2 regions of the Methylophaga marina genome follow, and region 2 is predicted to be linked to the other one. Evidence: riboswitches for the same ligand, from Rfam matches in the RefSeq annotation. Region 2 holds a riboswitch; the other holds the start of a gene.
The links. A riboswitch is a leader RNA that binds a small molecule or an ion and turns the genes downstream of it on or off. The one in region 2 is predicted to bind cobalamin.
Positions count from the first base shown of each region.

Region 1: linked by a shared signal. The riboswitch ahead of QUE24_RS09115 (cobaltochelatase subunit CobN) and the one ahead of QUE24_RS13445 (TonB-dependent receptor domain-containing protein) in region 2 are both predicted to bind cobalamin.

Region 1 covers NZ_AP027741.1:1,769,615-1,785,576, forward strand. Annotated here, with positions in the region: gene QUE24_RS09080 (GGDEF domain-containing protein) at 1-1,405, opposite strand, end outside; gene QUE24_RS09085 (porin) at 1,495-1,713, opposite strand; gene QUE24_RS09090 (OprO/OprP family phosphate-selective porin) at 1,623-2,849, opposite strand; gene QUE24_RS09095 (FxsA family protein) at 3,068-3,541, shown strand; gene groES (co-chaperone GroES) at 3,657-3,947, shown strand; gene groL (chaperonin GroEL) at 3,994-5,631, shown strand; gene mscL (large conductance mechanosensitive channel protein MscL) at 5,690-6,145, opposite strand; cobalamin riboswitch at 6,324-6,513, shown strand; gene QUE24_RS09115 (cobaltochelatase subunit CobN) at 6,644-10,954, shown strand; gene QUE24_RS09120 (MotA/TolQ/ExbB proton channel family protein) at 10,958-11,407, shown strand; gene QUE24_RS09125 (DUF2149 domain-containing protein) at 11,400-11,714, shown strand; gene QUE24_RS09130 (lysozyme inhibitor LprI family protein) at 11,717-12,136, opposite strand; gene glnE (bifunctional [glutamate--ammonia ligase]-adenylyl-L-tyrosine phosphorylase/[glutamate--ammonia-ligase] adenylyltransferase) at 12,336-15,152, shown strand; gene QUE24_RS09140 (branched-chain amino acid transaminase) at 15,193-15,962, shown strand, end outside.
Region 2 covers NZ_AP027741.1:2,641,208-2,657,169, forward strand. Annotated here, with positions in the region: gene cobT (nicotinate-nucleotide--dimethylbenzimidazole phosphoribosyltransferase) at 1-718, opposite strand, end outside; gene cobU (bifunctional adenosylcobinamide kinase/adenosylcobinamide-phosphate guanylyltransferase) at 702-1,232, opposite strand; gene QUE24_RS13415 (cobyric acid synthase) at 1,229-2,692, opposite strand; gene cobD (threonine-phosphate decarboxylase CobD) at 2,689-3,678, opposite strand; gene cbiB (adenosylcobinamide-phosphate synthase CbiB) at 3,671-4,579, opposite strand; gene bluB (5,6-dimethylbenzimidazole synthase) at 4,576-5,238, opposite strand; gene QUE24_RS13435 (cobyrinic acid a,c-diamide synthase CobB) at 5,235-6,524, opposite strand; gene QUE24_RS13440 (hypothetical protein) at 6,532-7,110, opposite strand; cobalamin riboswitch at 7,165-7,358, opposite strand; cobalamin riboswitch at 7,459-7,650, shown strand; gene QUE24_RS13445 (TonB-dependent receptor domain-containing protein) at 7,713-9,533, shown strand; gene QUE24_RS13450 (O-succinylhomoserine sulfhydrylase) at 9,662-10,852, shown strand; gene QUE24_RS13455 (vWA domain-containing protein) at 10,961-12,760, shown strand; gene QUE24_RS13460 (hypothetical protein) at 13,107-15,962, shown strand, end outside.

The DNA of each region.
Region 1 (15,962 bases), 870 kb from region 2:
ACGTTTTAGCTGTGAGGCTAATCACCTTATCGCCTTTACCGTAACCATAAATGTCGTTGTAGGGTTTGAAGTTATCCAAGTCAAAATAGCAGACAGTGACATCCCGATTTTGCTCGATAATTTCACGGGTATGTTCACTTAATGGCACATTTCCTGGCAGACCACTCAACGGATTGGCATGACGCGCCATGGTGATTTGCATATCGGTAATCTGACGTAGCAAGTCCATCAAACTACCTACACCGCGATAGCGGCCTTGCTCCGTTATGACGAAGGCACTGTGCTGGTGATGTGCTTCCTGGCTGGTGATTTGATAACTGAGTTTTTTCAATGGCAGCTCAGTTTCAACGACGATGGGATTTTTATCCATAAAGTCTTTTATGGGTTTTCTTCCGTACAGTTCACGACCAAAACGGCTGGCGTAAAGTGTCATAAAATCATCGCGCCACATGATACCCACGACACGATTATTATCATCAACAACCGGCAACGCATTCAGTTTTAACGCTTTCTGAAAACGATCAGAAATGTGCTCAATGGTATCGTTATGTCTGACCGGATCTAAATCTGTCAGCAAGCTGCTAACAAGGGTATTCGCTCTTGGACGACCTGTTCGTTGTATCGTTGTTTCTTTGCGTTGGGCAAACAGACTGTTATCGAGTTCTTTTTGTGGATTACGATTAGGACGGCCAAAGTAATAGCCTTGTACAAAGCGCATATCCAGACTTTGTGCGGTGATATATTCCTGACGAACTTCAATGCCTTCACCAATCACCTGGCAGCCGATACTTTGAGCAATATCAATCATGGATTGCACAAATTGGCGCTTTTGCCGATCTTCATGAATATTCTGCATAAAGTGGCGGTCCAGTTTGACAAAATCAGGCTTGAGTTCAGACCAGGTGCGTAAGCCAGAATAGCCCGCACCCAAATCATCAATCGCAATCGAAAAACCCATATCGCGATAATGTTCGGTGGCTGCTCGCATTAATTCATAGTCATCAATCGGATACTGTTCAGTGAGCTCAATGATGACTTGTTCTGCTGATAAGCCCGCCATTTCAACATATTGTAAAGTCAATCCATGTGGATAATTGTTATCCAGAAGGGCGACAGGTGTGGTGTTGATAAAGAGTTTTTCTTTCAGGCCGAGTTGACCATAGCGTTTGATCGCCGTTTCTCGACAAAGTAAATCCAGCTCAGCCAGACAATCATGCTTGAGAGCGGTATCAAATAAGGTCACAGGCGAATGAAGTGGGCCATCAGATGGACCACGAATCAGTGCCTCATAACCAAAAATCTGTTGGTTGTGTAGAGATATAATGGGTTGAAACAGAGCTGTCAGACGTCCATGACTGAGAATTTCCTGTAATGAGTGATAGTGGTGTAATTCTTCTTGTGTCATCGTCTTATCTTCTCTTGCTAATATCTCCTAATCAGAAAAAAGCCCCACCCTGGGGTGAGGCTTTTATCAGTGCTTTCCAGTGTTAAGACCTACCAGAATGCTTGCGCACGGAATTTAAGTGCAGATGGTTCTTCATCACGGCTAACACCGTCTATTTTCAGGTCAGTAATTTTGTCGTAGTTCAACATCAAACGTGTGTTTTTAGTTGGGTAGTAGTTTAGACCCAGTGTGAACTTATCTGCTTCATCGCCTGAAGTAGCGTTACCTGAGATTTCGTCAATTTCCATGTTTTCGAAACGTGCAGCAATCTGCCATGCGCCATATTTAGACTTTGGTGTGATACCAGAGGTATAACCTTTTTCCATTTCAGTGATTCACCTGTTAGGAAGTAACCAGCTTCAATTGCGTAGCCAGTAGTATCAATGTCACCAGCAGTAGTGTCATTAGTGTAATCTAAGTACTCTGCCATAGCGTGGAATGAACCGAAGATTGCCATAGCATCGATAGTGAATGCATCAGAGCCGTCGTCAGCTGAAGGGGCTACAACTAACTCTAAAGGTTTGGTGTTATCAATGTGGCTTACAACACGTTGATCGTCATCAAAACCATCACCGCCGCCACGAGTTAAATAACCAGCACCGATTTGGATCAATTGATTTTTTGAGGCCATGTAAGGAACAAATGATGCGCGGGCTGCGAAAGTGCTACCGTTATCAGTCGTCTCACCGCCGCTCAGGCCACCATTAGTCAGGCCTGCAGAGAATGTCCAGCGATAATCATCAGCAGCCAGATCAGCAACGACACCACTTTGACGTGCTGGAGACCAGTCAGTATCAGCAAACAAAGGACGATCCATAAAGCTCATATATTTAGAGCTTATTTTGGTGTTCAGACCAAATGGGACATGAGATTGGCCCATTTTCACGCCATAACGAACGCCGTTTGAGAATTTGTTGCCATAGCTGACATAAGCGTCTTTGATTGATGCATCGCCACCTGCGAAGTCAGCTTCAAATTTGTAACCCCAGTCGTAAATTGAACCTGAGAAACCTAGACGAGCACGGCGTAATTCTGTTCCTTGAGCATCATCTGCCAGATCGTCTGCATCAGAGTCAATCGCATCCCACATGACACGACCAATTGGTTGGAAAGACCATGCACCATCACGGCTTTCAACTTTGATTTTGCCATCAGTGGTAATTTTTGGCATATCTGCAGTTGCTTCAGCGACTTGTTTTTTCACTTCAGCTTGAGCAGCTTCAGTTTTTTCTTGATCAGCTGCTGCAGCGTTTTTCAGCATGTTGTAGTCTTCTGCACTGATGGTGCCTTTGTCACGAAGGACTTTTAACAGGTCAGCCATCGCTTCGTTGTTTGCCTGAGCAGGCAACATTGCTGCACCAAACAAGGTACCGGCAATTAATAAAGATGTTGTTTTCAATTTCAAGGGACTATCCTCTAGGTTGGTTTATCAATTCGGTAAGAGCCGAAGTCCCGCACACCTTAGGCTTGTTATGTTTCAGCATGATGAAGAAAACGTTACAGTTTTGTGACATTGATACAAAAGCTGACTTTTGTTGTATTTAAGCGACAATGGCGATCAGGCCTTGAAATAAGGAAAACCGCACCAATATCCATCTATATAACTATGCCTTTGGACGTCCTATGTTTCGAATTTTATTACTGATTTTTTTAATTATCCCCATCGTTGAAATCTATGTGTTGATACAGGTTGGCGATGTGATTGGTGCATTACCGACTATATTTATGGTGGTGGCCACCGCTGTTCTAGGTGCGTTTTTACTTCGTTTACAAGGTTTTCAAACATTACAACGAGCACAAAGCTCCATGGCCAGCGGCCAAATTCCTGCCACAGAGATGCTGGAAGGGGTGTGTTTGGTTATCGCTGGGGCGATGTTATTAACACCCGGATTTGTCACCGATACCTTTGGTTTTTTGTTACTGGTGCCAGCCATTAGGCAGAGTGTGATTAAACAACTAGCCAAGAATAGTCGTATTTTTTACACACAAAAGCGTGGTGATGCTTTTTCACAACAACGTTATCGATCAGATTATCGAGAAGGTGATGTGATTGATGGGGAAGTGGTCGATGACGATGATAAACATCATCTTCGATAAAAATTTTTAAATTTTTTTGCTTAGCCCCCTTGAAAGCAGGTTTTGTAACCCCATTCTATGAGTTCCCTACAATTTAAGTTAGTCATTAATAGACATTTTTTCGGAGGAAATACAGATGAATCTTCGTCCCCTTCATGATCGTGTGATTGTTCGTCGCATGGAAGAAGAAACAATGAGCGCTGGCGGTATCGTTATCCCTGATAACGCCGCAGAAAAACCATCTCGCGGTGAAATTCTTGCTGCAGGTGATGGCAAGGTTACAGATTCAGGCGAAGTTCGCCCTTTGGCGGTAAAAGTGGGTGACAAAGTACTGTTTGGCAAATATGCCGGTACTGAAGTTAAGGTTGACGGTGAAGAACTGTTAGTCATGCGTGAAGATGACATTGTTGCTGTTATCGAAGGCTAATCCCTGGATTCATTTGCTTTATTAAAGAATAAGAGGAATAACTACAATGGCTGCTAAAGAAGTCAAATTTGGTGCAGACGCACGTCAGTTAATGGTTAAAGGTGTGAATACACTGGCTAACGCAGTAAAAGTCACACTGGGACCAAAAGGTCGCAACGTTGTTTTAGATAAAAGCTTCGGTGCACCTACCGTCACGAAAGACGGTGTTTCAGTCGCGAAAGAAATCGAACTGGAAAACAAATACGAAAACATGGGTGCCCAAATGGTAAAAGAAGTGGCTTCGCACACTTCTGATGCTGCAGGTGACGGTACAACTACAGCGACAGTTCTAGCACAAGCTATTCTGCGTGAAGGTATGAAAGCCGTTACTGCTGGTATGAACCCAATGGATCTGAAACGTGGTATCGACAAAGCAGTTCAATCTGCGGTTGAACAACTGCGTACTATGTCATCACCATGTGATGATGATAAAGCGATTGCTCAAGTCGGTACTATTTCAGCTAACTCTGACGCTTCAATCGGTAAAATTATTGCTGAAGCCATGCAAAAAGTCGGTAAAGAAGGCGTTATCACCGTTGAAGACGGTAGCGGCTTTGAAAACGAATTAGACGTCGTTGAAGGTATGCAGTTTGATCGTGGCTACCAGTCTCCATACTTTGTTAACGACCAACAAACTATGACAGCAGAACTGGAAGATCCGTATGTGCTGTTATTCGACAAAAAAATCTCAAACATCCGTGATTTGCTGCCAACTCTAGAAGCTGTCGCGAAATCTAGCCGTCCATTATTGATCGTTTCTGAAGATGTGGAAGGTGAAGCCTTAGCCACACTGGTTGTGAACAATATGCGCGGTATCGTGAAAGTCTGTGCTGTTAAAGCGCCTGGCTTTGGTGACCGTCGTAAAGCGATGTTAGAAGATATCGCTGTGCTGACTGGTGGTACTGTGATTTCTGAAGAAGTCGGTCTGAGCCTGGAAAAAGTGACTTTGGATCACTTAGGTCAAGCGAAGAAAATCACTGTCAGCAAAGAAAATACCACTATCGTTGATGGTGCTGGCCGTGCAGATGAAATCCAAGCACGTGTTGAACAAATTCGCACACAAATCGCTGAATCTTCTTCTGACTACGACAAAGAAAAACTGCAAGAACGTGTTGCTAAATTAGCTGGCGGTGTTGCTGTTATCCGTGTTGGTGCGGCTACCGAGATGGAAATGAAAGAGAAGAAAGCACGTGTTGAAGATGCGTTACACGCGACTCGTGCTGCGGTTGAAGAAGGCGTCGTCGCTGGTGGTGGTGTTGCTCTTGTTCGTGCAGAAAGCTCTCTGGGCGAACTGCGTGGTGACAACCATGATCAAGACATGGGTATCAAAATTGCGCGTCGTGCAATGGAAGAGCCTTTACGTCAAATCGCTACAAACGCGGGTGCTGAAGCATCTGTTATCTTGAATGAAGTTGTTGCAGGTAAAGGTAACTATGGTTACAACGCGGCAACAGGTGAATACGGCGATATGATTGATATGGGTATTCTTGACCCAACTAAAGTCACGCGTACTGCATTACAAAATGCAGGTTCTGTTGCTGGTCTGATGCTGACAACAGAAGCGATGATCGCTGAACTGCCAAAAGAAGATGCACCTGCAATGCCTGATATGGGCGGTATGGGTGGCATGGGCGGCATGATGTAATCATCCCTCAGTCTTTAGTGCTAAAAAAGCCCCGGCCATTTGGTCGGGGCTTTTTTGTTTATACGAGTTCAGATGTGCAGTGTGGGCAACGCGTCGCTTTGATAAGAATGGTTGAGTAGCATCTTGGACATTCTTTATTGGTGGCTTCTGCAGGTGCAGGTTCTGCTTCTTTTTCACGTTGCATTTTATTGACCGAACGAATCAACAGAAAAACAGCAAAGGCGACGATCAAAAAGCTGATGACCGCATTAATAAAGACGCCATAACTAATCACTACAGCACCAGCTTCCTGAGCTGTTGCCAAGGTGGCATATGGACCTGCCACAGTACCTTCTTTTAACGTGACAAATAAGTCTGAAAAGTCGACACCTCCCAGTAATAGACCAATAGGTGGCATAATTACGTCGGCTACCAAACTCTTCACAATGGTGCCAAACGCACCACCGATGATAATCCCCACGGCCATATCTAACACATTGCCGCGCATGGCAAACTCTTTGAATTCCTTCAACATCCTTTATCTTCCTTTTGTTGTTTTCATTGAAATAGAGGGCGAGCATCCTGATTAAACATTGAGTCTCAGTTGGATATTAGCCATCACTATTTGGGCTGTCTATCTTTATTTTGTGCATTATTCTTGTTCGCAATATTGTCTGCGTCATCAAACCGTGGTTGTTACTCGGGTAAGTACGTATAATTCTGATTTTTATGGTCTCTTACCAGAGTTAAAAGGGAATTCTTAACCGAAGCTGTCCCCGCAACTGTATACGTGAAGTTTCTGACAACGATGATGTAAAACCACTGAAATCGATCGATTTCGGGAAGGTGAGTTGGAAATGTTGAAGCGTGAGCCAGGATATCTGCCATGAAAACGTTATTATCCGATGGCCGGGGTGTGCAGTTGGAGCGGGAAACCGTTTAATGGCGAATCATCTTTGAGTTATTAAGCGGTGTCTGATCTTTCCGACGTGGTTTGATAACTCAGTGTTTTTATATATCGATGGATAGCGCTGTGTTTAACCGACTTATTCTTTGTTTCATTCTTTTTCTTTTTTCTTCATCAGTCCTGGCCGAGCAATTATTGCTGATTGTCACACCACGAAATGTACCGGAAGTGGTGTCTGGTGCGCATGAGTTTTTAAAACACCCCTCTCATTCCTCCACGTCAGTGCAAATACGCACGACCGAACAGTGGCAAGACTTAAGCGTAAATCAACAAGCCGCTTTATTAAAACAGTCAGATTTAGTCTTCGCGGGCGGCGTGTTTGGTGAAACAGCCAACCAGCTGATGGAAAATATCAAAAAAGGTCTGCTAAAAAATCTTATCGCATTGCATAGCGATCATCGTCTTATGGGGGCGTCTAGTTTGAACAGTCGTCCCATTTTAAATGGGCCCCCTGACAAATTAATGCAGCATCCAGATCCTGCGTTATCGACAGAACAGTGGATGGCATCGCTATTAGAACAATACCCGGCACAGGAAGCGTGGTTGATTTCACGATTCTTTTGGCTGGGAAGAAATAGTGAAAATATGCAGGGACTGATTAGTCATCTACATCATCTGGTTAAAAATGAAAATACAACTGAGCGTCCTCAATTAGCTGCACAGCTCAGGCTTTATCATCAAGATAAAATCATTCCACCAGATCAGTTTGAGTTTTCTGCAAAATCATCATGGGTGGTGTTAGTGGATTATGAAACTGGGGAACGGCCGGGAGAAAAGGCATTACTGGATGCTGTTTGTAAACAGCTTATTGATGAGTCAACTGGTTGTGTGTCAGTGCTTACTGCGTGGGGTGATGCCAGTTTATCTGCCATCAAGTTATTAGCTGAGAATAAATCACACATCAGTTCAGTGGTGTCTCTGCAAGACTTTGTGATTGGCGGATCGGAACATCGGCAGGCTGTCACCGATGAATTAAAAAAACTGAATGTACCGGTGATAAAAGCGATGCGTTTAAGTGATAGTACCCACGCTGAATGGGAGCTGTCAGAAGCCGGTATCAGTTGGGATTCTGTTCATTATCGTGTCGCTATGCCTGAGTTACAAGGGGTGTCTCAACCAATGGTGGTTGCAACGATGACTCCCGCCGAAGTCGATAAACTCACGGGAGCCAGACTGGCTTTCTCAGAACCTGTAGAGTCACAAGTCACCTTATTGGCCAAGCGCTTAAAACGCTGGCAGCAATTACAAGATAAAGCGAATCAGGATAAAAAGATTGCGATTATCTATTATAACCATCCGCCTGGTCGCCATAATATCGGTGCTGATAATTTAAACGTCGTGGAGTCCTTGTTCGATATTCTGCATTCCCTTAAAAACCAAGGGTACAATACCGGTGAGTTACCGGCGACATCAGACGCATTGCTAGATTTATTGCAGCAACGAGGCGTCAACTTACCTGAAGACCAGGCTGCCTTGGCTGCGATGTCGTCACAAGTCAACACAATGGATAGCAAAAGCTACCAAAGCTGGTTTCAAACATTGCCAGAATCACTACAGCAAGAAATGGTCAATGGCCCGCTGGGTTTATTACATGCCAATCTAAAACAAGCTAAAGCATTGAAAGATCCAACCATTGCGGCACATTTATTCGCTCGGGTGATGGAAGATATCCGCCATGTTGTCGATGGTGCCGACCATGCTGGTCGTGACCGTGTGTTGCAATTACTCAGTCAGCTACAAACCATCTACCAGCAACCTTTAGCAAACATCGACTGGCAACAGGCTGAGCAATTAATTAATGCCATTAGCCAACAATGGATAGAAGGCATAAGAGGCTGGGGCGAAGCGCCGGGGAATGTGATGGTTTATGACGATAAAATCCTGATTCCCGGTCTTGAGTTTGGCAATATTTTTGTTGGTCCACAGCCTCCAAGAGGCTGGGAGCTAAATGAAGAGCTATTACATGCTAATTTATCCTTCCCGCCACCACACCAATATTTGGCGTTTTATCAGTGGCTAAGAAATACCTTTCATGCTGATGCCTTAGTTCATCTGGGCCGCCATTCGACCTACGAGTTTTTACCTCGTCATCGAGTGGGTATGGCCGAGAATGATTACCCTCAGGCGATTTTAGGTGATTTGCCAAGTATCTACCCTTATATCGTTGATGGTGTGGGTGAGGGTATTCAGGCAAAACGCCGTGGCCTCGCGGTGATGGTTGATCACCTCACACCGCCTTTGGCTAGCACTGAGTTATATGATCAATTACTGGAATTACGACAGGTCGTTGAAAGTTATGAAGCTGCACCTGTGAATGCTGGGGCTATGCGCGATCGTGCGATTGAGGAAATGAAACGCTTAGTCGCCAACCTTAATCTGGAAGATGAACTGACAGCGAATATGGCTGGTGAGTTGGAAGTGCGAGGATTGAGTTCATTCGAGCAGGTGGATGACGATTTGTTAGTGCACGAAATCGGCCATTACCTGACCACTCTACAAGAAGATTTTATGCCTCTGGGGCTACATGTTTTTGGTCGAGACTGGTCTGAACAAGCGGTTCAAACCATGCTTACTTCAATGAATAATGGCAAACAAGCTACGGAGAGCTGGGATCCACTTCTACGCGGCTCACCTGCTGCAGAAATGTCGGCATTATTGGCTGCTTTAGATGGTCAATTTGTTGAGCCGGGTAAAGGTAATGATCCGATTCGCACACCATCAGCATTACCGACTGGACGTAATTTCTATGCCTTAGATGATAGCTTAATTCCATCACGTTTAGGCTACAAAGTCGGTATCGCATTAGCCGAAAAAGCCCGTGCAGAAACTCCCGCAAATAACGCTCAGGATAGTGATGCCTTAGTGTTATGGGCATCCGATGTGGTGCGTGATGAAGGTGCAATGATCGCTTTTGCTTACGATATGTTAGGGGTGAAACCGACCTGGAGTCGTCGTGGAATTTTTAGTGGATTAGAACGTTTGGATCTTTCTTCATCAGCCTCGCCTCATCCCCGAATCCGCCGAGATATGTTGCTGACGACCTCTGGTTTATTTCGTGATTTGTATGGTTCGCAGATAGTTTGGTTGGAACAAGCGGTATTGATGGCACTGGATGCCTCTTCTGGTTTGATTCGTCGTGACTATCCGGCGTTGACCTTATCATTGGATGCGGCTTTAGAGCGTTTACAGGTTAGTGAAAATCCTGGTTTTGAATCCTTAGAGCAGAACCAGGTTGCTGCCCGCTGGGTAGACGATGCCAGTGCGGCATTACGTGCGGGTGTGTCAGAAAACCAAGCCGGCCTGACGGCAAGTTACCGTATTTTTGGTACCCCACCGGGTGCTTATGGTGCTGGCGTGAATCGTCTGGTTGAGCGCTCTGGTGCCTGGGAAAACCGTGAAGAAGTCGCGCAAACCTATATTCATCGTATGGGGCATGCCTATGGTGCAGAACTGGACGGTCAGGCGCAGCAGGCCTTATTCCAACAGAGGCTGCAACATGTCGGTCAGACTTATCTCGGACGAGCCAGTAATCTGTATGGAGTTATGGATAACAATGATGCCTTTGATTATCTGGGCGGCTTAAGCCTCGCTATTGAAACCACACGTGGACAGGCACCAGAGAGTTATATTCTGGCGCACAGTGATACCACGGATTTACGCGTTGATTCTTTGCAGACCGTATTGTTAGGTGAACTGCGTGGTCGTTATCTGAATCCGCAATGGCTTAAACCGCTGATGAAGGAGGGGTATGCCGGTGCTCGCACCATGGGTAGTGAGTTTTTAGAATATCTATGGGGCTGGCAAGTGACCAATCCCGGCATTGTGAAAAGCTGGGTATGGGATGAAGTTAAACGGGTGTATGTGGATGATGGACTAGACTTGGGCTTAGATGACTTTCTTGAGCAAGATCATAACGTCCATGTGAAAAGTAATATGCTGGCGATTATGCTGATTGCAGCCTATAAAGGTTTTTGGCAAGCCGATGAGGCTACGCTGGAACAACTGGCACAGCAGTTCACCGATTTAGTTTCTGCAAATGGGCTACCGGGAAGTGGCCATACCTCACCATCCCACCCCATGTATGTATGGTTGAATGATTACCTGGATGAGTCTCATCAACAGCAATTAGCTGAGGTATTAAATGCGGCAAGAATGCCAGAAACTGAAATGACTGATGCACCAAGTCATATTGCCGAAATAACCGAGCAAAAAGCGACTCAGCCTGAGCAAGAGACGAATTCATCTGAAGAGCAACAGAAAGAGCAAGCGCAGCAACAACGCTTCTGGCTCTATGTGGTATTAGGTCTCGTGGTCTTATTAGTGATAGCTGGCATGGCAAAAGGCATGCGAGCCCCAACTGCCAAGTTCAAGGAGTAAGTTATGTTGAGTTCACAATCCATCGGTGTGATGCATCACTTAGTCGGATTTTTATTAGAACCGGTGATATGGGCGCTAATGTTATTTGCCGCCTTGAGCATTATTGATATTGGTATTGCGCTGGCTGAACGCTTTTCTGGTTTGAAGAAGTGGCAGCAGTCAGCAGGTCAGGTTGAGGCTTTTGAAACGTTAGCATTTAAACGAATTGAGCGGAGTGACTTTTTAGCCAGAATTGCGCCTATGCTCGGGTTGATGGGCACACTGATACCGCTTGGGCCGGGCTTATCTGCACTTGGTAATGGGGATCTCAGCATCTTAACCACGGCGATGAGTGTGGCCTTTGATACCACGGTTCTGGGCCTCTTTGTTGGCATTATCGGTTTTGTTTTAGGGCGATTAAGACGTCGTTGGTATGACGAGATTCTAACGACTATGGAGCAGGCTAATGGCTAGACGCTGGCGACATAATCGATTTGATGGCAATGATGATGAGCCATTAGGCCCCATGGCCAATTTATTAGACTTAATGTTGGTGTTTGCCTGCGGTCTGATTGCGGCATTAATTTCAATGAGTAGTCAGCTCCAGGAGCATTTTCAGGCCGAGGCAAAACAAGCGGATCATGCCCTGACGGAACTTCAATCGATGAAAGAATTACCGCAGCTACCTGAAGGTATGCAAGGTGGCGCGGAGGGTTATGAATCTGTCGGTCAGGTTTACCGTGATCCAAAAACCGGCAAGCTCATCATGATTGGGCAATGAGTTTACTCATACGTTAATTCTGGTTCAGGCATGATAGCCGGAGTGCTGTCCATATAGGTCAGATAGCTCGACCAGATCTCATGCGTTCTGGCTTCGGTCAGGTCTATCTGACAACTCAGCGTCATAGCAACACGAATAGTCCCGCCCATCCAAAGGGTGTAAATACTGTCACAGTGGGATGTTTTATAGGCTTCCCAGGCCGATTGTCCTGCTTCTATCGCAGTTACCACTTTGGTTTCATCGCTGTAGCGTTGTTTAGCTGCTGCCAAGTATTGCTGCATGATGTCCTTTTTGTCTTGCAACTCTTCGTTGAGACAAGCGTTAATTTCAAGCGTAGTAAAAGCAGACGCGCAATCACTCTCTGCGATAACGGGAAAACTCAACAATAAGCTCAACAGGGCAAGCATACGTTTTAGCATCATGGTTTCTTACTCCTAACTTAGTGCGAACCTGGATTATCACCTAAGGCGAATGATTAAGCGAAGACTGATAGCGGTTTGTTCTCCTTACTAGCGTGCATATCTCTTGATTATTTTATTGACTAGCTAGAATGGTTTACGCATTTGGTATTAATCAAGCTTAATGTAAAGTAATGCTTTTCCATCGTTATCCGGAGTGTTTATGTCCTCAGCATTTGTATTGCCAGAGCCATGGCAAAATGCCTTAAAGACTTATCCCGAACTGCTGAAAGTGGCACCTGATGTCTTATCAGCCAGTGATTACGTCAATCAGTGGGGGCAAAGACAGGAATCGATGCTGGCGCAGTTGCTTGAATCAGGTCAATTGCAGAAAAAACTGTCATTGGATGAGATTCGTCAGCAGCTGAAATCCATGCTCGAAGGCATCACTAGCGAGGAACAATTACATCAGAAATTACGTCATTTTCGTCAATGGATGATGGTACGTATTATCTGGCGGGATTTAGCTAATTGGTCTGATTTAGCCGAAACCATGGCTGATCTGTCCGCCATGGCCGATGTCTGTATTCAGCAGACCTTAAGCCTTCTCTATGACTGGCAGGTCGAGATAAATGGCATCCCACGTGACGATAATGGTCGTGAGCAGAAGATGATCGTTTTAGGCATGGGGAAACTGGGTGCAGGCGAATTAAACCTGTCATCGGATATTGATCTTATCTTCACCTACCCAGAGGAAGGGGAAACCGAAGGGGGCAGGAAGCCGTTAAGCAATAGCGAGTTCTTCGTTAGGCTTGGACGCAAATTGATTCAGGCCCTGGATAACCAGACCGTTGATGGTTTTGTGTTTCGGGTCGATATGCGCTTACGTCCCTTTGGTGAGAGTGGCGCTTTGGTCTCCAGCTTTGATGCAATGGAAGAGTATTACCAGACCCAGGGAAGAGAGTGGGAACGCTACGCGATGATTAAAGCGCGTGCTATTACCGGCAATGAAGCGGATAAAAAAGCGTTGTCAGATATGCTGCGCCCATTTGTATATCGACGTTATCTCGATTACGGCATGTTTGATTCATTGCGTGAAATGAAATCCATGATTGCCGGGCAGATGCACCACAGAGGGATGGATGACAATATCAAGCTGGGCACCGGCGGTATCCGAGAAATCGAGTTTATAGGTCAGGTTTTTCAGTTGATCTATGGTGGACGTGATCGCCCCATGCAGCAGAGATCCATTCTAACGATTCTTGACCTGTTGGCTGATAGAAACCTGTTATCAGTCTATGCGGTCAATCAGTTAAAACAAGCCTATGCGTTTCTTCGTAGAACAGAGCACCGCATTCAAGCATGGGCCGATCAGCAGACCCATATTTTGCCAAGCGATGAGGCTTCAAGATTAAGATTGGCACTTAGTATGGGCTTCGAAGACTGGTCCTCGTTTTATGCCACTCTTAGAGACTACAGGCAGCAAGTACAGGAGCATTTTGATCAATTGCTGACGGCGCCTCAAGCCAGTGATGAAGGTGCTGGGATAAAAATTTCTTTCCTTAATGCTCAACCGGAAGAGAAATTAACCTTTATTCAACAATGTGGGTATGACAATCCTGAACAGATACTCGCGGTTGTTGATAAATTACTCGATCTGCATATTTGTCGTAACTTGAGCCAGACAGGCCAGCAACGGCTCGAGAAGCTATTACCGTTGTTATTACAAGCCACTGGAAATGTCGATAATGCTGATGATTGTCTACCCCGCTTAATGCCTCTGATGGAGTCCATCATGCGGCGAAGTGCTTATATGGCGCTGCTGGTAGAAAATCCGATGGCCTTGTCACAACTGGTCAAGCTCTGTTCTGCTAGTCCATTAATAAGTACACAGCTAGCGAAATACCCCGTGCTATTAGATGAGCTCCTCGATCCTCGTTCCCTTTATGAAGTACCTGAGAGAGAAGAGTTAAAAAAACAGCTGTTACAGTTTTTATCTTCTGTAGATGCTGATGATTTAGAGCAATTAATGAATCGTTTGCGAGAGTTCCGACAAATTGCCACGCTTCATGTAGCGGCAGCCGATGTCACTGAGGTACTGCCGTTAATGCGAGTGGGGGATCAATTAACGGAATTGGCGGAAATACTACTTGAACAGGTATGGCGAATAGCCTGGGAACATTTAGTGGTCAAGCATGGGTATCCACCCATTACAGATAATAACGACCCTAAGCAGTGCGGTTTGACTATTCTGGCTTACGGTAAGTTAGGTGGGCTTGAATTAGGTTATGGCTCGGATCTGGATCTGGTCTTCATCTTTGATGATGCACAGGAAGGCATGACGGATGGCGAGCGTCCCGTAGATGTGATGGTATTTTATACTCGCCTTGCTCAACGCATGATTCATCTGTTGAATACAGTCACTCCCGGTGGTTTGCTTTATGAAGTCGATATGCGTTTGCGGCCTAGTGGCGCATCGGGTTTATTGGTTAGTCCATTTTCTGGTTTTGTTGATTATCAACAAAAAGAAGCATGGACATGGGAACATCAAGCCTTGGTACGCGCAAGAAATGTGATGGGGGATGCCGAACTTGCGCAAAAGGTCTTCGACACGCGTCAACAGGTGTTGGCTAAGCCACGTGATCAAGAGACGCTGGCTGAGCAAGTCAGAGACATGCGTTCAAAAATGCGTCAACAGTTAGACAAGAGTGATAGCCAACTATTTGATCTAAAACAGGGTAAAGGTGGTATCACTGATATTGAATTTATGGTGCAATATGCAGTGTTGGCATGGTCAACGGACTTGCCTGAATTACTCATTTACACCGATAATATTAGGATTTTGGAAGCGCTGGTGGCTTCCGGAAAGCTCGAACCCGCTGAAGGGGATATGTTGGCCGACGCATATCGTTACTATCGAAATGAAGCCAACCACTGCGTATTGCAGGATAAACCCACATTAATGTCGGTGTCTCAGTTACAAGACTTCCCGCAGCAGGTTGTGCAGATTTGGCAGCGCTGGTTAGGTGACATCGCCTAGAATCAGACTCAGATTAATCAATGAACTTGGAATAAAGCATATGGCAGTAGCAACAATGGCAGATCGTGATGGCGTTATCTGGCTCGACGGTGAATTAGTACCGTGGCGTGAGGCCAAAGTCCACGTCCTGACACATACTCTTCATTACGGCATGGGCGTATTTGAAGGGGTGCGTGCTTATAAATCTGAACAAGGTACGGCTATCTTCCGTTTGCAGGAACATACCGATCGTCTTTTCCGTAGCGCCAAAATTTTAGGTATGGGCATGCCGTTTGATAAAGAGACGATCAACGAGGCTCAACGTATTGTGGTTCGTGAAAATAATCTGGACTCTGCTTATATTAGACCGATGTGTTTTTATGGTTCGGAAGGCATGGGTATCCGTGCAGATAACCTGAACACACATGTTATGGTCGCAGCATGGCATTGGGGTGCTTACCTCGGTGAAGAAAACATGACAAAAGGTATTCGTATCAGAACGTCATCGTTCACACGTCACCACGTCAATATCACCATGTGTAAAGCCAAGGCCAACGGTAACTACATGAATTCCATGATGGCGTTGCAAGAAGCGGTCAGTTGCGGTTACGACGAAGCGCTGCTATTAGATGCGCAGGGCTTTGTGTGTGAAGGTAGTGGTGAAAATTTCTTCATGGTGCGTGATGGTGTGTTGTACACCCCTGAATTGACCTCAGCGTTAGAAGGTATCACCCGTGAAACAGTGATGACACTGGCACGCGATATCGGTCTGAAAGTCGTTGAGAAGCGCATTACTCGCGATGAAGTGTATATCGCTGATGAAGCCTTTTT
Region 2 (15,962 bases):
AGGTTTGCAATACGGTTAACGCATCCTTGTCGAGCTGCGTGGTATGTTGCTCAAGTGCTCGCCGAATAACGTTTAATTTGTGTTGAACACCTTGTTGATCCAGTCCTGTGCCGGGACCGACTAAATCTGTAGGGTCACATGCTAGTAAAACAGAGGCTAAAGCTGTGGCAGCAGTGGTATTACCAATACCCATTTCACCGGCAATGTACAGTTGCGTATTTTCAATATCACTGAATACATTATCACGGCCAATTAATAGTGCCTGCTGGCATTGCTGCTCAGTCATAGCCGAGCTCTGGCAAAAATTAGCGGTACCCGCATCGATACGTTTATCTAGTACACCTAGAATTTCTTCTAATGCTTCCACAGTACCAACATTGATCACATCGAGCTTTGCCATCAATTCCTGAGCTAATACACTGATAGCGGCACCGCCATTGGCAAAGTTTCTGACCATCGCGGCGGTGACAGACTGAGGGAAGGCTGAAACACCTTCAGCCATCACGCCATGGTCTGCAGCATAAACAGTGATGTGCACATGCGTCAGGTCAGGGATTTCACTGGCTTGTAAACTCGCTATTTTGACGGCTAAGTTTTCCAGCTGACCGAGGGAACCTGGCGGTTTAGTCAACTGCTGCTGACGTGCTAACGCTTTTTGTTCATGCGTCTTATCTACCGCCTTAATAGGTTGTTTGAGCCATTCAGCGAAGTTGTTCATGCAGTTGTCCTTTTAAAAGATGAGGTAAACCTGCCACGGTTAAGATGACGTTATCGCTGATTTTGGCGATACGTTGATGTAAAACACCGGCCTCATCACAATAACGACGCGTTAAGTCCCCCAGAGGCATCACGCCCATATTTGTTTCATTACTGACCATAATGATGTGTTTATCAGAGGTTTGCAGCGTATCCAAAAAAGCGGATATCTGTTCTGTTAGCAGAACGTCTTCAGCTAATAAAAGATTGGTCAGCCAAAGCGTTAAACAATCTACAAGCACGACGTCAGTTGTGGCTTTTTTTATGGCATCCGCAAGATACAGTGGCTGTTCAATGGTTGGCCAGTTGTCTGGTCTTTGCTGCTGGTGCTGTTTGATCCGTTTTGCCATTTCATCATCCTGCGCCTGCGCTGTAGCAATATAGGTGACGGATTCACTTGTGGTAGCTGCCCATTGTTCCGCTAAGCGGCTTTTACCTGATTTTGTGCCACCAAGGATTAACGTCGTTGTCATCATGCGTCCTCAAGTATCTGCATCAACTTATCCGTATCAATATGTGTAGCTACCATTTCTGCCAGTTTATTGATGTCATTTTCACGAAGTTGCCAATAATCAACAGATTCAACATTATCAAGACCTGCCCAACTCAATAACGCTTTTGCTGCTTCATCTTGTTCAAATAAACCATGCAGATAGGTGCCGATAATCTGTTTGTCATCACTGATGGCACCATCTGGACCATGTGACAGGTGTACAAGAGGCGATTTCAATGCGTTTCCTGTGCTGATACCCGCATGTATCTCATAACCTGAAATAGTGACAGGCGCATTATTGATAAGTAATTGCCCCTGATTTTGTCGTAATGTTTTATGGCCAGCCAATGTTGTTTCCATATCCAATAGACCAAGACCATCACTGCTACCTGGCTGACTTTCAATGCCATCCGGGTCATGAATTAGTCTGCCCAACATTTGAAAACCACCACAGATACCCAACACTTTGCCACCATAACGACAGTGTTTCTGAATCGCTTCAGACCAGCCCTGAGTTATCAGCCAGTCCAAATCTGCTCTGACATGTTTGCTGCCAGGCAAAATAATCAGATCGGCTGCGGGAATGGTTTCATCAGGGCCAATAAACTGTAAATTGACTTGAGGATGCAATCTGAGTAGGTCGAAATCCGTGTGATTACTGATACGTGGTAACACGGGAACAATAATATTAAGCTGTTTTTTCGAAGACGTGATTTGCTGCGTATTGACGGCATCTTCAGCTTCTAAATGCAGACCATGCAAATAGGGCAACACGCCTAACACCGGTTTACCCGTTTTTTGTTCCAGCCAGTCCAGACCTGGTTCTAATAAGCTAATATCTCCGCGAAAGCGATTAATAATAAAGCCTTTAATACGTGCTTGTTCTGACTCAGATAAACACGATAATGTGCCAACCAAATGGGCAAACACACCGCCACGATCAATATCAGCAATCAAAATGACCGGACAATCAACCGCTTCAGCAAAGCCCATATTGGCAATGTCTCGATCACGTAAATTGATCTCTGCCGGCGAACCTGCACCTTCAACCACCACCAGATCATAATTGGATTCAAGTCGGTGATGTGAGTCCAGAACAGCTTGCATCGCCACAGGCTTATAATCATGGTAAAAGCGCGCTTCCATATTAGCGACGGCTTTGCCATGGATAATGACTTGAGCACCGGAATCACTATTAGGTTTGAGTAATACCGGGTTCATATCAATATGCGGCGCCAGATGACAGGCTTGTGCTTGCACTGCCTGAGCCCGGCCAATCTCTCCTCCTTCAGCAGTCACCGCACTATTGAGTGCCATATTTTGTGGTTTGAACGGTGCAACACGATAATTCTGCTGCACAAACCAGCGACATAAGGCCGTGACCAACGTGCTTTTGCCAGCATCAGATGTGGTGCCCTGAATCATAAATGTTTTGTGTTTCATAACACTTCCTGCAGAGATTGCAGAGCCTTTTCTAGGTGTTGCCATTGTTGCTCATTGGCGGGCAACCCAAAGCGTAAACTGACAGGGGAGCTAAATAAGCGGGTCAGTACGGCTTGTTTTGCCAGATGTTGATGAATCTCGCTGGCGGCAGGATGTATCACCCATTGAAATAAATCAGTGCTGCCTGTGGGACTGAGATTATAAGTACTAAGCAACTGAGCTAAACGTTGAGACTGGTTTTGCAGTTGTTGAATGGTACGCTGCTGCCAGTCAGTATCCTTGAGTGCCTTTGTGGTGATAAAACGTGATGCAGTAGCAATGGGCCAGGGACCAAGATGCTCATCGACTTTATCGAGAATTGATTGTTCGGCGATTAAAAATCCAACGCGACAACCTGCCAGACCAAAGAATTTGCCTATCGATCTCAGAATAAGTAGTCCGGGCATGGCTGGTAGCTTACAAAGACTTTTCTCGGGTGTTGTATCAATAAAAGCTTCATCGATGATTAGCCAGCCATCACCTTGTTGTAATTGCTGATGCCAGGTTAATAGCTGTTCTTTACTATATCGCCTGCCGCTTGGATTGGTTGGGTTGATAATAATCAACACATCCGTATGAGCAATCACGGAATCAATCTCTTCATGAGCAATTGCTTGAACATCATGACCTGCTTTGTGCCAATTATAAGCATGCTCTGCATAACAAGGGGCTATCACTTTTACTCTGCATGGCCCACGTAACTGTGGTAAAAACTGTATAGCCGCCTGACTGCCGAGAAGGGCGACTAAAGATGGATTACCGTAATACTCTGCTGCCGAGTTGAGTAAATCATCATCTTGCTCTGGTAAACGGGTCCAGACAGATTCGGGTAATGTCGGAATGGGCCAGCCATTGGGATTGATCCCCGTTGATAAATCCAGCCAATGCTGGTGGGCGATACCATATTTTTTAATGTACTGATTGAGTTTACCGCCGTGTTCAAGCATAGCTGATACCTGTAATGATAGTGATGACGGCTATCCACAACAACAGACTATCCGTGACTAGATGTAAGGCCCGAGGAATATCATCTGCATTGGCTTCGCGATTTAAGCCAAGCGTTGGACGATCGTGCCAAATACCGTGATAACGTGCCTGGCCACCCAGCTCTATTTCCAGCGCCCCGGCACCTGCCGCCATCACCGGGCCAGCATTGGGACTATCCCATTGTTTAGCTTGCTGTCTCCAGCAATGTAGTCCAGAGCGGACATTGCCTACCAGTGCATAACTGAGCGCTGTTAATCGTGCCGGAATATAATTCATTAGGTCGTCAATACGGGCGGCAGCACGACCGAAATAGAGATAACGGTCAGTTTTATATCCCCACATAGCATCTAAGGTATTACTCAGTCGGTAAATAACGACACCGGGAAGGCCCGCCACAATAAACCAGAATAAGGCTGAAAAAATGGCATCGGCGCCATTTTCTAATACCGATTCGATACTGGCTTTAGGAATATGTAATGTTTCTCTGTCACGGCTGACGATGTAACTGGTTAAGGTTTTTGCTTGTTCAATATCGCCTTGTTTTAATGAAGTGATAATCGGTGCCACATGATCGTATAAGCTACGATGACCAATACAGAGGTAGAGTACGATAACGCTGAATATCAGGTTAAGTGATGGAATGTCACTGATACAATAGGCGATAAAAGCAAGAGGGGCGACCAGCACTAACCAGCCTAGCAGTCCTTTAATAAACTGCTTTTTAATGCCGTCATTAGCGTTGTACAGTCTGTTTTCAATGTGTTTGGTGAGTTGACCAAAACCCACAAGCGGGTGACGACGTGTTGGTTCACCGAGTAACCAATCAAGCAATAAAGCAAGAATAATAAACAGTAAGGTCATAAACTGGCCGGTTTATCCCAGTGGTTTTCATATAAAACAGAGTCAAGTTCAATGCCCTGGCGCCAGTTTTCCATTTGTAGCATCGGCTCTGGATAAAACTCATTAACATGACCCAGGCACAGAATGGCGACAGGGGAGGCACCTGAAGGCAGCTTGAGTAAGTCTGCCAATGCTTCTGGTTCAAAAATAGATACCCAGCCCATACCCAGACCTTCGACTCTGGCGGCCAGCCACATGTTCTGAATGGCACAGGAAACGGAGGCCAAATCCATATTCGGCATGGTTCTCCTGCCAAAGATATGTTCTTCACGTTTATCGCATAAGGCGACAACCAGGATTTCAGCACAATTATCCATGCCCTCGACTTTTAAACGCATAAACTCATCTTCACGTTCGTTCATGGCTTTGGCCGTTTCTATGCGTTCTTTTTCGACCAGGGCTTTTATCTTTTCACGAATAATGGAATCAGTAATTCGAATAATTCGCCAGGGTTGCATCAGACCAACGCTTGGGGCTTGGTGTGCGGCCATTAATAAACGTTTTAGCTGTTTCGGTGCAACAGGATCAGGTCGAAAGTGACGCATATCCCGGCGCTCGGCTATTGCCCTGTAAACCGCTTCTTGTTCTGCTCTTGAAAATTGATGAGGGGAATCACTCATGGTGATAACCACGCTGCAATAAGATGAGGGTTAGAGTAAAAGTAAAAATGGATATAGCTGGCGGTCAGACGCTCTTGTTGATAAACAGCTTCACTGACTGATTTGCCATTAGGACACTGTCCGCTTATTTCAGATTCTAATTCTGTGCTGAGTGAAGAATGATGATAAGTGTGACCTCTAATCGCTTGATTCTCAACGGTCACTTCCTGCAAACCAAGCGCGGTTAATCTGGCCTGGAGTTTCGCCTTAGCTGGCAAAATACCACACATTGTGGCGGTAACATCTGTCTTGTCTGTCAGCGTCTCGCAAAGGTATAACACGCCACCACATTCCGCGAGGATAGGTTTATTTGCCTCGTAATGTTGCTGAATAGCTTGTTGCATCTGTGTATTGGCACTTAATGCGGCCAAATGTAACTCCGGATATCCACCGGGTAAATAGAGACTATCGATATCAGGTAGCTCGGTATCATTGAGTGGAGAGAAAAAAACAAGCTCAGCACCTAAAGCCTTCAGACAATCCAGGTTTGCCTGATAGAGAAAAGAGAAAGCGGCATCTTTGGCGATGCCAATCTTTAAACCCTTTAGTAACGCTGGAAGTTGCGGAGTATCAATGAACGGAAAATCGATGTTTGGCAAAGACACCGAGTCATCAAAATCAAAAGCCTCAAGCGTATGGCTTAAACGTTGTTCTAAATCTTTAATTTCACAGGCTTGTTGTAAGCCTAAATATCGACTGGGTAAGGCATGTTCAGTTTGTCGGTATAAGGTAGCAAGGCAGGGAAGTGTTGTAGGCAGGGCATTTTTGAGCATCTCGGCATGACGCTCACTGCCGACTTTATTGGCGATAACTGCCGCCACCTGAGTATCTTGCCGATACTGATCCAAACCAACGGCAATCGCCGCGAAGGTTTGTGCCATGGCACTAGCATCAATAACGGCGAGAATAGGGATACCAAAAGCCGCTGCCAGATCGGCGGTGGATGGTTCGCCATCAAACAGTCCCATCACACCTTCAATCAGGATAATATCGGCCTGCTCAGCGGCTTCAGCGAGTAGTTGCTGACTATGTTGTTTGCCAACCATCCAAAGATCAAGTTGATAAACAGGGTGACCTGACGCCAGCTCTAAAACCATGGGGTCCAGAAAATCTGGACCCACTTTGAAGACTCGAACGTGTTTGTTTTGCTGCCTGTAATGTCTTGCTAGTACAGCCGTAACCGTCGTTTTACCCTGACCAGATGCGGGTGCAGCAATGACTACAGCAGCGCATGACTGCGACTGCATTTATTAACTACTTTTGATCAGCTTGATGTGTGGTTTTGGTGAAGTACATAGACACATGGCAAATCATGGCCACCACCAGATAAAAACTCATCACCGCCAGGTTTTTAGGGAAGTATTGAATAAAGCGTTGTGTGTATTCAGTGAATGTTGGATCAGGATAACGACCAGAGAAGAAGTAAAAACCACCACCACTAAATAATGTGGCTGCAGTGGCGGCTACTAATACACTGCCAACAAGAGGCAATAAGGTGGCAGCATTAAATTGGTATTTCGATGCATACCAGCGTCCAGCCATCCATAAGCTGCCATAAGCAGGAATGAGAAAACCGTAAGCAGGAGACATACAGAAACTAGTGCTCAATTGACCACCACCCAACAACACACTGGCGATATCGAGACCAGCCGCCATCGCTAAAAACACGGGAAACCAGGCTGCTGAACTGAGGTAAAGACCTGCTAAGAAAAAGATAGTCCATGATGCACTGGGTAATGCATCGACAGAAGCAAAATGATGACCTCGGGTCATAAACATTAAAAGCGCTAAGAGACCAGCAATAATTAGTTGCTGAGAACGAGATAAGGTCATGATGTGATTCTCCAGTGTGCCCACCCGCACACAATAGGTTTGAATTTGCCAAGAGGCACGTTGTATTTTCAGGCCGGTCTCCGGACTCGTGAGTGTAGCCTGATAAACACCTTCCCATACAGCACTGTACAGTGGCATTAGGTTTATCTGATCTCACTTACCGTTGCGGGGGCAGTGTCGGCATTATCTATTGATGCACCGACTTCCCGTTTACTCGCGATTGCAACACCTGAAACTCGCGATAGAATAAGGATTAATACGATATATTGTCAATTTGACGTGAAGAATAAACTCTCAACTTTAATATACGAGGATGGCGTAGGTTTGACGTATGGATGCGCAGCCATTACTATGCGCGGCTCTTCAGGTGCTCTGTTTAGGCAGAGTTAAACGGGAAGTTGGTGACAAATCCAACACTGCCCCCGCAACGGTAAGCGTTGAAAAGCACATCATTAAGCCACTGCGAATCTCGTGGGAAGGCGATGTGTCAGGCATAGCCACAACGTAAGTCCGGAGACCGGCCTGAGGTTTCATAACAACACCATAGTGTTGTGACCCTTTTAACCTTGGATCGCGGGTGAGCGTATCCTCAGGAGACAATTATGACCTTGTTTTCAAAGGCGTTGCCTTTGCGTGCTTGCACGCGCCTTTCAGCATTTACGCTGATTTCTTCTTTACTTTCTTTACCTGCCATCGCCAGTGATGAGCTTAATTCCATTACCGTCACAGCGAATCGTATGCCTACGGAAAATGCGTTGGCGCCTTCTACTGTTATTACACGTAACGAAATAGAAAAACTTCAAATTAACGATCTGCCTACGTTACTTTCCAGATTTCCTGGTATTGATATGATTCAACGAGGTGGTTACGGAAAAACGAGTGGTATCTCTATCAGAGGCAGTGACACAAAACAGATTCTAATTTTAGTTGATGGTGTTAAATGGCGCTCTGCAACCTCTGGCGCTGCTGCTTTGCAGGACTTTCCTGTTGAACAGATTGAACGCATTGAGATTGTGCGTGGTTCACGATCTGGCATTTATGGCTCTGAAGCTATAGGCGGTGTTATTCAGATTTTCACTCGTAAAGGTAAGAATGAAAAAGCCACACCCTATCTGACATTAGCCACAGGAACAAAAAATACACAAAAGGCAAGTGCTGGAATCAGTGGTGGTAATGCTTCAACACATTACAACTTGGGCTATAGCTACCTTTCAACCAATGGTATTGATGCACAAGATGATGAAAATCCAGATCACGATGGTTACCGCAATAAAAGTGTTTCATTTAATGTGAATCATCAATTGTCTGATAACTGGAGCATTGGTGCTCATTTACTCAGAGTCGATGGCATCAATGAATATGACGGTAATGATCCTATTTATAGCAAAATAAGCCAACAAGTCATGGGGGTAAATACAAATATATTTGTGTCAGACTTGTGGGAGGTTTCAGTTCAGCTATCTGAATCTCGAGATAAGTCACAAGAACACTCTCGTAGTGAGGATACAGATCATTTTAATACCTTGCTCAGAACCATTAGTTGGGTGAATACACTTCATATAAACCCTCAACAGAAAGTGAATATAGGCTTTGATTACGATCACGATAAAATTGATAGTAACTTAGCTTACACAGAAACATCTCGTTCTAATAAAGCTGTTTTTGCTAGTTGGCAAGCCAGCGAGGGTAAACATGATTGGTTATTGAGTGCCAGACATGATGATAATGAGGCATTCGGGCATAGAAGCACCGGTACAGCAGATTATGGTTATTGGCTAACAGAAAAGTTGCGTCTTTCTGCATCGGCAGGTACTGGTTTTAGAACTCCTTCTTTTAATGACTTGTACTGGCCGACAGCTCCAAACCCTAACTTGTTACCAGAAAAATCAAAATCATACACAGTTGGTATTACTGGAACGCCTGAGTGGGGACAATGGGCTGTTAATGCATACAAAAATGAAATACGCGACCTTATTGCTTGGTCAAGAAACAGCTCTGGAAACTTTACGCCATCAAATGTCAATAAGGCTAAAATTAAAGGTATAGAGTTTGAGGCTTCAACGTCTATTGCTTCTTGGGATATTTCAGGTGATATTTCATTCATTCAACCAGAAGATGGTGATTCAGGACGACAGCTTGTCAGAACGGCTAGACGTCTTGCCAACCTTCACATAGATAAAGACTGGAATGCATGGTCAGCTGGAGCAAGCTGGAAACTCAGAGGAGCAACGTTTAATGATAGAAACAATACCCAACGTCTAGGCGGCTATGGACTATTGGATTTGCGTGTTGCTTATAAAGTCGATCCGGACTGGACTGTTAGGTTAACGGGCCAGAATATGTTAAACAAGGACTATCAAACAGTCGAAGAATATTACAGCTTAGGTCGCACTGTGATGTTGTCAGTGAGTTATCAACCATAAAGCATAATGGTTCCACAAAAAATACCCGAACAAGTTTCGGGTATTTTTTTGTCTGAAACTCAGGATTCATCTGGTCAGTAGCCTGCTAAAAATATAGAATTGTCACATCTTTTTTATGTTGAACTCCCATGACAGATAAATATGACAATAAAGGCTTTGCCACCAAAGCCGTCCGTGTTGGTCACAAAAGAACAGCGGAATCTGAACAGTCTGAACCTATATTCCCAACGTCCAGCTTTGTCTTCGAAAGTGCAGAGCAAGCTGCAGCACGATTTGGTGGTGATGAGCCGGGTAATATCTATTCTCGTTTTACTAATCCCACCGTTCGCACATTTGAACAGCGTTTAGCTGCTTTGGAAGGTGGTGAGTCCTGTGTCGCTACTTCATCTGGCATGTCGGCGATTTTATCGACAATGATGGCCTTATTATCAGCCGGTGATCATATCGTTTCGTCGATGAGTATTTTCGGCACTACACGCGTGTTGTTTGATAAATATTTATCCAAGTTTGGTGTCAGCACCAGCTATGTGAAGCTGATTGATTTAGATGACTGGAAAGCCGCTATTACGCCAGAAACAAAAATGCTGTTTTTGGAAACGCCTTCCAACCCCATGAATGAAATTGCAGACTTAGAAGCACTCTCTGAGCTTGCCAAGGCCAATGATTGTTTATTGGTTGTCGATAACTGTTTCTGCACGCCGGCATTACAGCGACCGTTGGAGTTTGGCGCTGATATCGTTGTGCATTCAGCCACAAAATACATCGATGGCCAGGGCCGTTGTATTGGTGGTGCGGTGGTTGGCGATGCTAAGCGTGTGGGTGAAGATGTATATGGTTTCTTGCGTACAGCAGGACCGACGATGAGTCCATTTAATGCCTGGACCTTCCTCAAAGGTCTGGAAACCTTGGATCTCAGAATGAAAGCCCATTCTGCGTCAGCACTTGAGGTAGCAAGCTGGCTGGAGTCGCAACCTTTAGTAAGCCATGTGTTTTACTCAGGCTTACCATCGCATCCACAGCACGAATTAGCTAAGAAACAGCAGTCAGCATTTGGTGGCATTATTGCTTTTGAAATCAAAGGCGGTAAGAAGGATGCATGGTCTCTCATTAACGCTTTGGAGTGGCTGTCTATCACCGCGAACTTAGGTGATAGCAAAACGACCATCACGCATCCTGCAACAACAACACATGGACGTCTCACTGAAGAAGCGCGCGCTGCAGCCGGTATCACCGATGGAATGTTACGCCTCTCTATCGGCCTTGAAAGTGTGGATGATATTAAAGCGGATTTAGCCCGCGGCTTTGCTGCTATTAAATAACGGCATAAAATCTGCATAGCTCTGCCTAGATTGGAGTGGCTGTCAAAAAAATGTCTTTAAAAAGCGTAAAGACAGAAGCTGACAGCATAATGAACAAGGTAGATTGCTATGTTAGATTTCTTAAAGATCGCATTGCCATTAGCTTTGTTGGTGACTATGCCAACAAAGCTTGCACAAGCGGCTGAAACACCCAGTAGTGATGTTCGTGTTGTGATAGATGTCTCGGGCAGCATGAAAAAGAATGATCCCAAAAACCTGCGAGCACCTGCGCTGAGAATGTTAGTGGGGCTCATGCCAGATGACGCAAACTCAGGGGTTTGGACCTTTGCTAAGATGGTCAATATGCTGGTGCCATGGCAAAAAGTTGATGATGACTGGCGACAGAAAGCGATTGAAAAATCCTCAAAAATTCACTCCCTTGGTCTCTATACTAATATCGAGCTAGCCTTAGAAAAAGCCACAAAAACAGGCATAAAAAACGATCCTAAACAACGTCAAAGCTTGATTTTATTGTCTGATGGTTTTGTTGATTTACAACCAGGACAAAAAGCCAGCGAAGCCTCTCGCCAGCGCATCCTCAATGCGATTGTGCCTAGACTAAAAGCGGCGAATCTCGCCGTTCACACAATTGCCCTGTCAGATAATGCCGATCATGAACTGCTGAAAGCTATCTCAATGGAAACGGATGGCTGGTATCAACAAGCCAATACGGCTGATGATTTGCAACGTATTTTCCTTCATATGTTCGAAAAAGCCACCCAGCCAGACACTGTTCCTCTCGCTGATAATCAGTTCAAAATCGATAGCAGTGTCAATGAAATGACAGTGCTGGCTTTTCGAAAAGCAGGATCAGCAGAAACACAACTTAAAACACCCGACGGTAGAACCCTCACCGAGTTGGATCAATCAGATAAATTGCGTTGGTTACATGAAGATAGTTTTGATCTGATTACCATTGAAAACCCGGCGACGGGCGAGTGGCGAATTGATGCTCAGCTTGATCCGGATAACAGGGTAATGGTTGTCACGGATATGAAACTGGAAACCAGTGATTTACCTAATAATGTGCTGAAAGGAGAAAAGTTCGATTTTCACGCAACATTAACTGATCACGGAAAACCCATTACACGAAACGATTTTCTGGAGTTGGTTGACGGCTCACTCAAACAAAATTCTGAGCTGGAAGAAAAGCAGTTGTCGATGACATTGGACCCACAAAAAAGTCAGTTTAATGCCAAATTGGGGGAGGAGTTCACCGCTGGACGTCAAGATGTGATTGTCACCTTGAAAAGTGCGACGTTTGAACGTCAGAGACGCCAAAGTATCAATGTGATAGCAGCGCCTTACTATGTTGATTCCGAACGTCTACCTGGTGATAGTCGAAGTCATCGTATACAGGTTCAGGTCGAACCAACCCTAATAAAACCAGATTCTTTGTCGATAAAAGCATTATTAAGAGAAGAAAATGGTAGCGAGTGGCCATACGAGATGCAGAAAACGGATACGAACAATTGGCAGCTGACATTAACTGAACTCACGAAAGATGCCGATTACGAATTATCGCTTCAGTTACGCGGTGAAACGCCTGAAGGACGTCCGGTTTTTTTACAAGCTGAGCCTATCACGTTGAAAGATGAATTAGCGCTTGAACCAGCTGCTGAATTATTTGATGAAGAACTTGCTCCCATTCTGGAACCGATTACAGGTGAAGATGCAGCTGACGTCGATATTATGCCCTTGGATGATGACTTGATGCTAAGCGAGGATAATGAAGAAGCAGGTATCTCAATATCTGATAACACAAAACTTCTGATAGGTAATGCCATTATCTTAGCTCTACTGATAGCTGGCGTTATCTGGTGGCGAAGACAGAATGCAGCAACCGCAGCGGTGGGAGATATGCTTTGATAAATCTAACCGATCCAATGCTCGAGTTTCTGGCGTATGAACTGGCTCTGATTTTTGCTGTTATTGCTGGCATTTTATTAATAAGTAATCGGAAAAAAAGGCGGAAAGTTCATAATGCCGGGACCAACGCCGTAAAAAAATTAAGCGGGACCAGATATCGAGAGAGCAAAATCTCAGTCAGGTTTTACATGAAAAATACGCCCTAAGTGATGAAGCGCTCAAAGCGGAAGTAAACGACTTTCTTGAGCGTGAACGTCGCATACAAAAAAGTCTTATCAAAACCTATATAGAACAGGATGATAAAGCGTTTTTAGCTATTCCTGGCCTGGTTGAGCAAGCCGTTGACGTGGCATTGAACATCGAGCCAGTTGGTTCACACGCTAAGTCTCAACAATCTGAAGAAACAGCACCATCCGCAGATGATTTACAGCAACAGATTGATCACGCGGCACAAACGATGGAACGTTTACTGAGTCAGTATCAACAACTGACAGGGGCTTCAATGGCTGCGGCAGCTGTGCTTCCAACTGAGAAAGAGGATGTTGAGATTGATGAGACTGTGACCGAAGAGGAAACGCCAGCAGAAATTGACGAGGTACCTGAACCTCAGGAAGAGCAAACCTTTGGTGATGGCGATGAGATAAATCAGGTATTCGATGATCAGGCCGAGGTTCCATCACTCTCACCTGAGACAGATGTCAGTGAGCCAACCGAGCCTGAAGACGCAGCTGATACTGACACCCCTGATGCTGAAATACCTGCTAACAACGACTCTTCTCCAGAAGATGAGCCCATCTTATCTAATGAAGAACTGGATGCGTTATTAGACGGGGACGATTTTTCACTGGAAGATGAAAACGCAAGTGTTTCTGACCCAGATAATACAAACGAGACTACAGAGACAGAGAGTAGCAACGAGCCGGTTGATGTCGTTGAAATCAATGGTATTGCTGATGAAGCTGATTCGCTCCAACAGAAAGAACTCACCGATGAAGAGCTTCAACGCTTTACCGAAGTCACAGATGAGGTTGAAATTCCGGGGGCTGTGGATGATATTTTGTCATCACTGCAAGACACCGAAGAGAAGCAGCAAACATCAGTTGAGACAGATTCAGATACTGAAATCGACAACGAAGATATTGATGCCCTATTAGCACAACAAGATACTATTGCAGAGCCAGAGCCAGAGCCAGAGCCAGAGCCAGAGCCAGAGCCAGAGCCAGAGCCAGAGCCAGAGCCAGAGCCAGAGCAGGCAACTATTGATAACTTATCAGTCGATGAGTTTTTGGCTGATATCGAGCAGGCTGATACTACGGATGAACAGCTAGATTCCGGTGAGCAGCAAATTCAATCTGAAGAAAACAGTCCTGCATTAGAACAATCGCTTGATGATAATGAGTCTGAGCTGACACTAGATGAAACCATAACTGATGAAATTGACAGCAGTGAGGCTCAAGATGATCAGCAATCTGTTGATGTGACTCAAGCTCTTGACGTTGAAAACGAAGCAGTTATACCGACTGAATCAGTCGATGATATTAGTAGTTATATCGACGTAGATGGTAATGAGCCTGAAGCTGTTACGACTGATGAGTCCAAAGGCACTGGTGAAAGTAATTTGCCTGATGTAGAGCCAGAATCATCGGAGGCTTCAACTGATACAGAAATTGACAATATTGCTGAAGAACCCATCACAACAGAAGAACAGAATTCTGAGCCAGAGCTTTCTGAAGACGAGCTGAGTCTTGAGTCCATAGATAATGATGAAGCTCCAGCAATTGATGAACCTCAACTTGAAGCAGAAGCTGAAACCCCAGAGCTCGCTGAAGATAATGAACCAGAAGTATCTGACTTAACAGAGACCGAAACAGAAGTTGACAATATTGCTGAAGAACCCATCACAACAGAAGAACTGATTTCAGAAACTGAGCCAACGTTTACTGAAGAGCAGCTTAATGTTGATTCTATAGATAGAGACGATATACCTACAATCGATGAACCTGTATCTGAAGTCGAGTTGCCAGAATTCAGTGAAGACAATGAAACAGAAGTATCAGATTTATCAGAGCCTGAAGCAGAAGCTGGAAGCATTGCTGAAGAATCCACATCAACAGAAGAACTGAATTCAGAGCTTGAGAACGAGCTGACTGAAAACGAATTGAATGTTGAGCCGGTTGAGAGTGATGACCTACCAGTAATAGATGAACCTCAATCTGAAGCAGAAGCTGAAACCCCAGAACTCGCTGAAGATAATGAGCCAGAAGTATCTGAATTCTCAGAGCCTGAAACAGAAGAGCTGGGTTCAGAGATTGAGCAAGAAAATGAGATTGCTGAAGACCAGCTTACTAATGAGCCTATAGAAAACAAAGATATACCAGCAATTGATGAACTGGTCTCTAATGAAAATGAAACAGACAGTCAAGCTAGTCAGCCTGGATTTGTCGAAGATGTCCATGATGAGAATGCCGTCGCTAGTGAGAATTTAGTTGAGGTAGCGGAAAAAGCGACTGATGATACTCAAGAAGCGTCAGACATTGATGAGACGCTGGCGACAACTGAGCAGATAGAACTTGAAGAAAGTCTGGATCTAGAACCTGAACAAGCAGCGGTGGATTCTCCAGAAGATGAAACGCTCGCTGATAACATAATAGCTGATGAGTTAGAGCTGGCAGCTGAAGAGGGTGATGATGATATATCACCTGCTCATGATCTCAGTATTGAAGATGTTGAACCGCTCACAGATGATGTTATCGAACAAGTGGCATCAGCCGATGACAATGATGAGCCTGCCACTGAAGCAGCGTTAGAAGAACATTTGCTTGAGGCTGATGAGGCAATTTCTGCCCTGACTGAAGATGAATCAGAGTCCACTGAGCCCGATCATTCTGCCAATTTATCGTTAGATACAGATGAGGATGATGCGGAAAGCGTTCAACCTGAAGATATATCATCAGAACAGCAGCTTGAATCAGATGTAGACACAAGCTTGCCTGAAGAGGCTGAGACATCTCCGGATGAGTCGTTTGATATTATTGATGATGATGGTGAAAGCCTGCCTAGTTTTGATGATGAGCCATTAGAGAGCTCTACGCTTACATCAGACGACGATATTACAGCTGATGAATCAATGTCAGCGTCGGCGGATATTCCGAGTAAAGAACCCAGAAGCCTAAAAGACTTCTTAAAAACCGATACTTTCAAT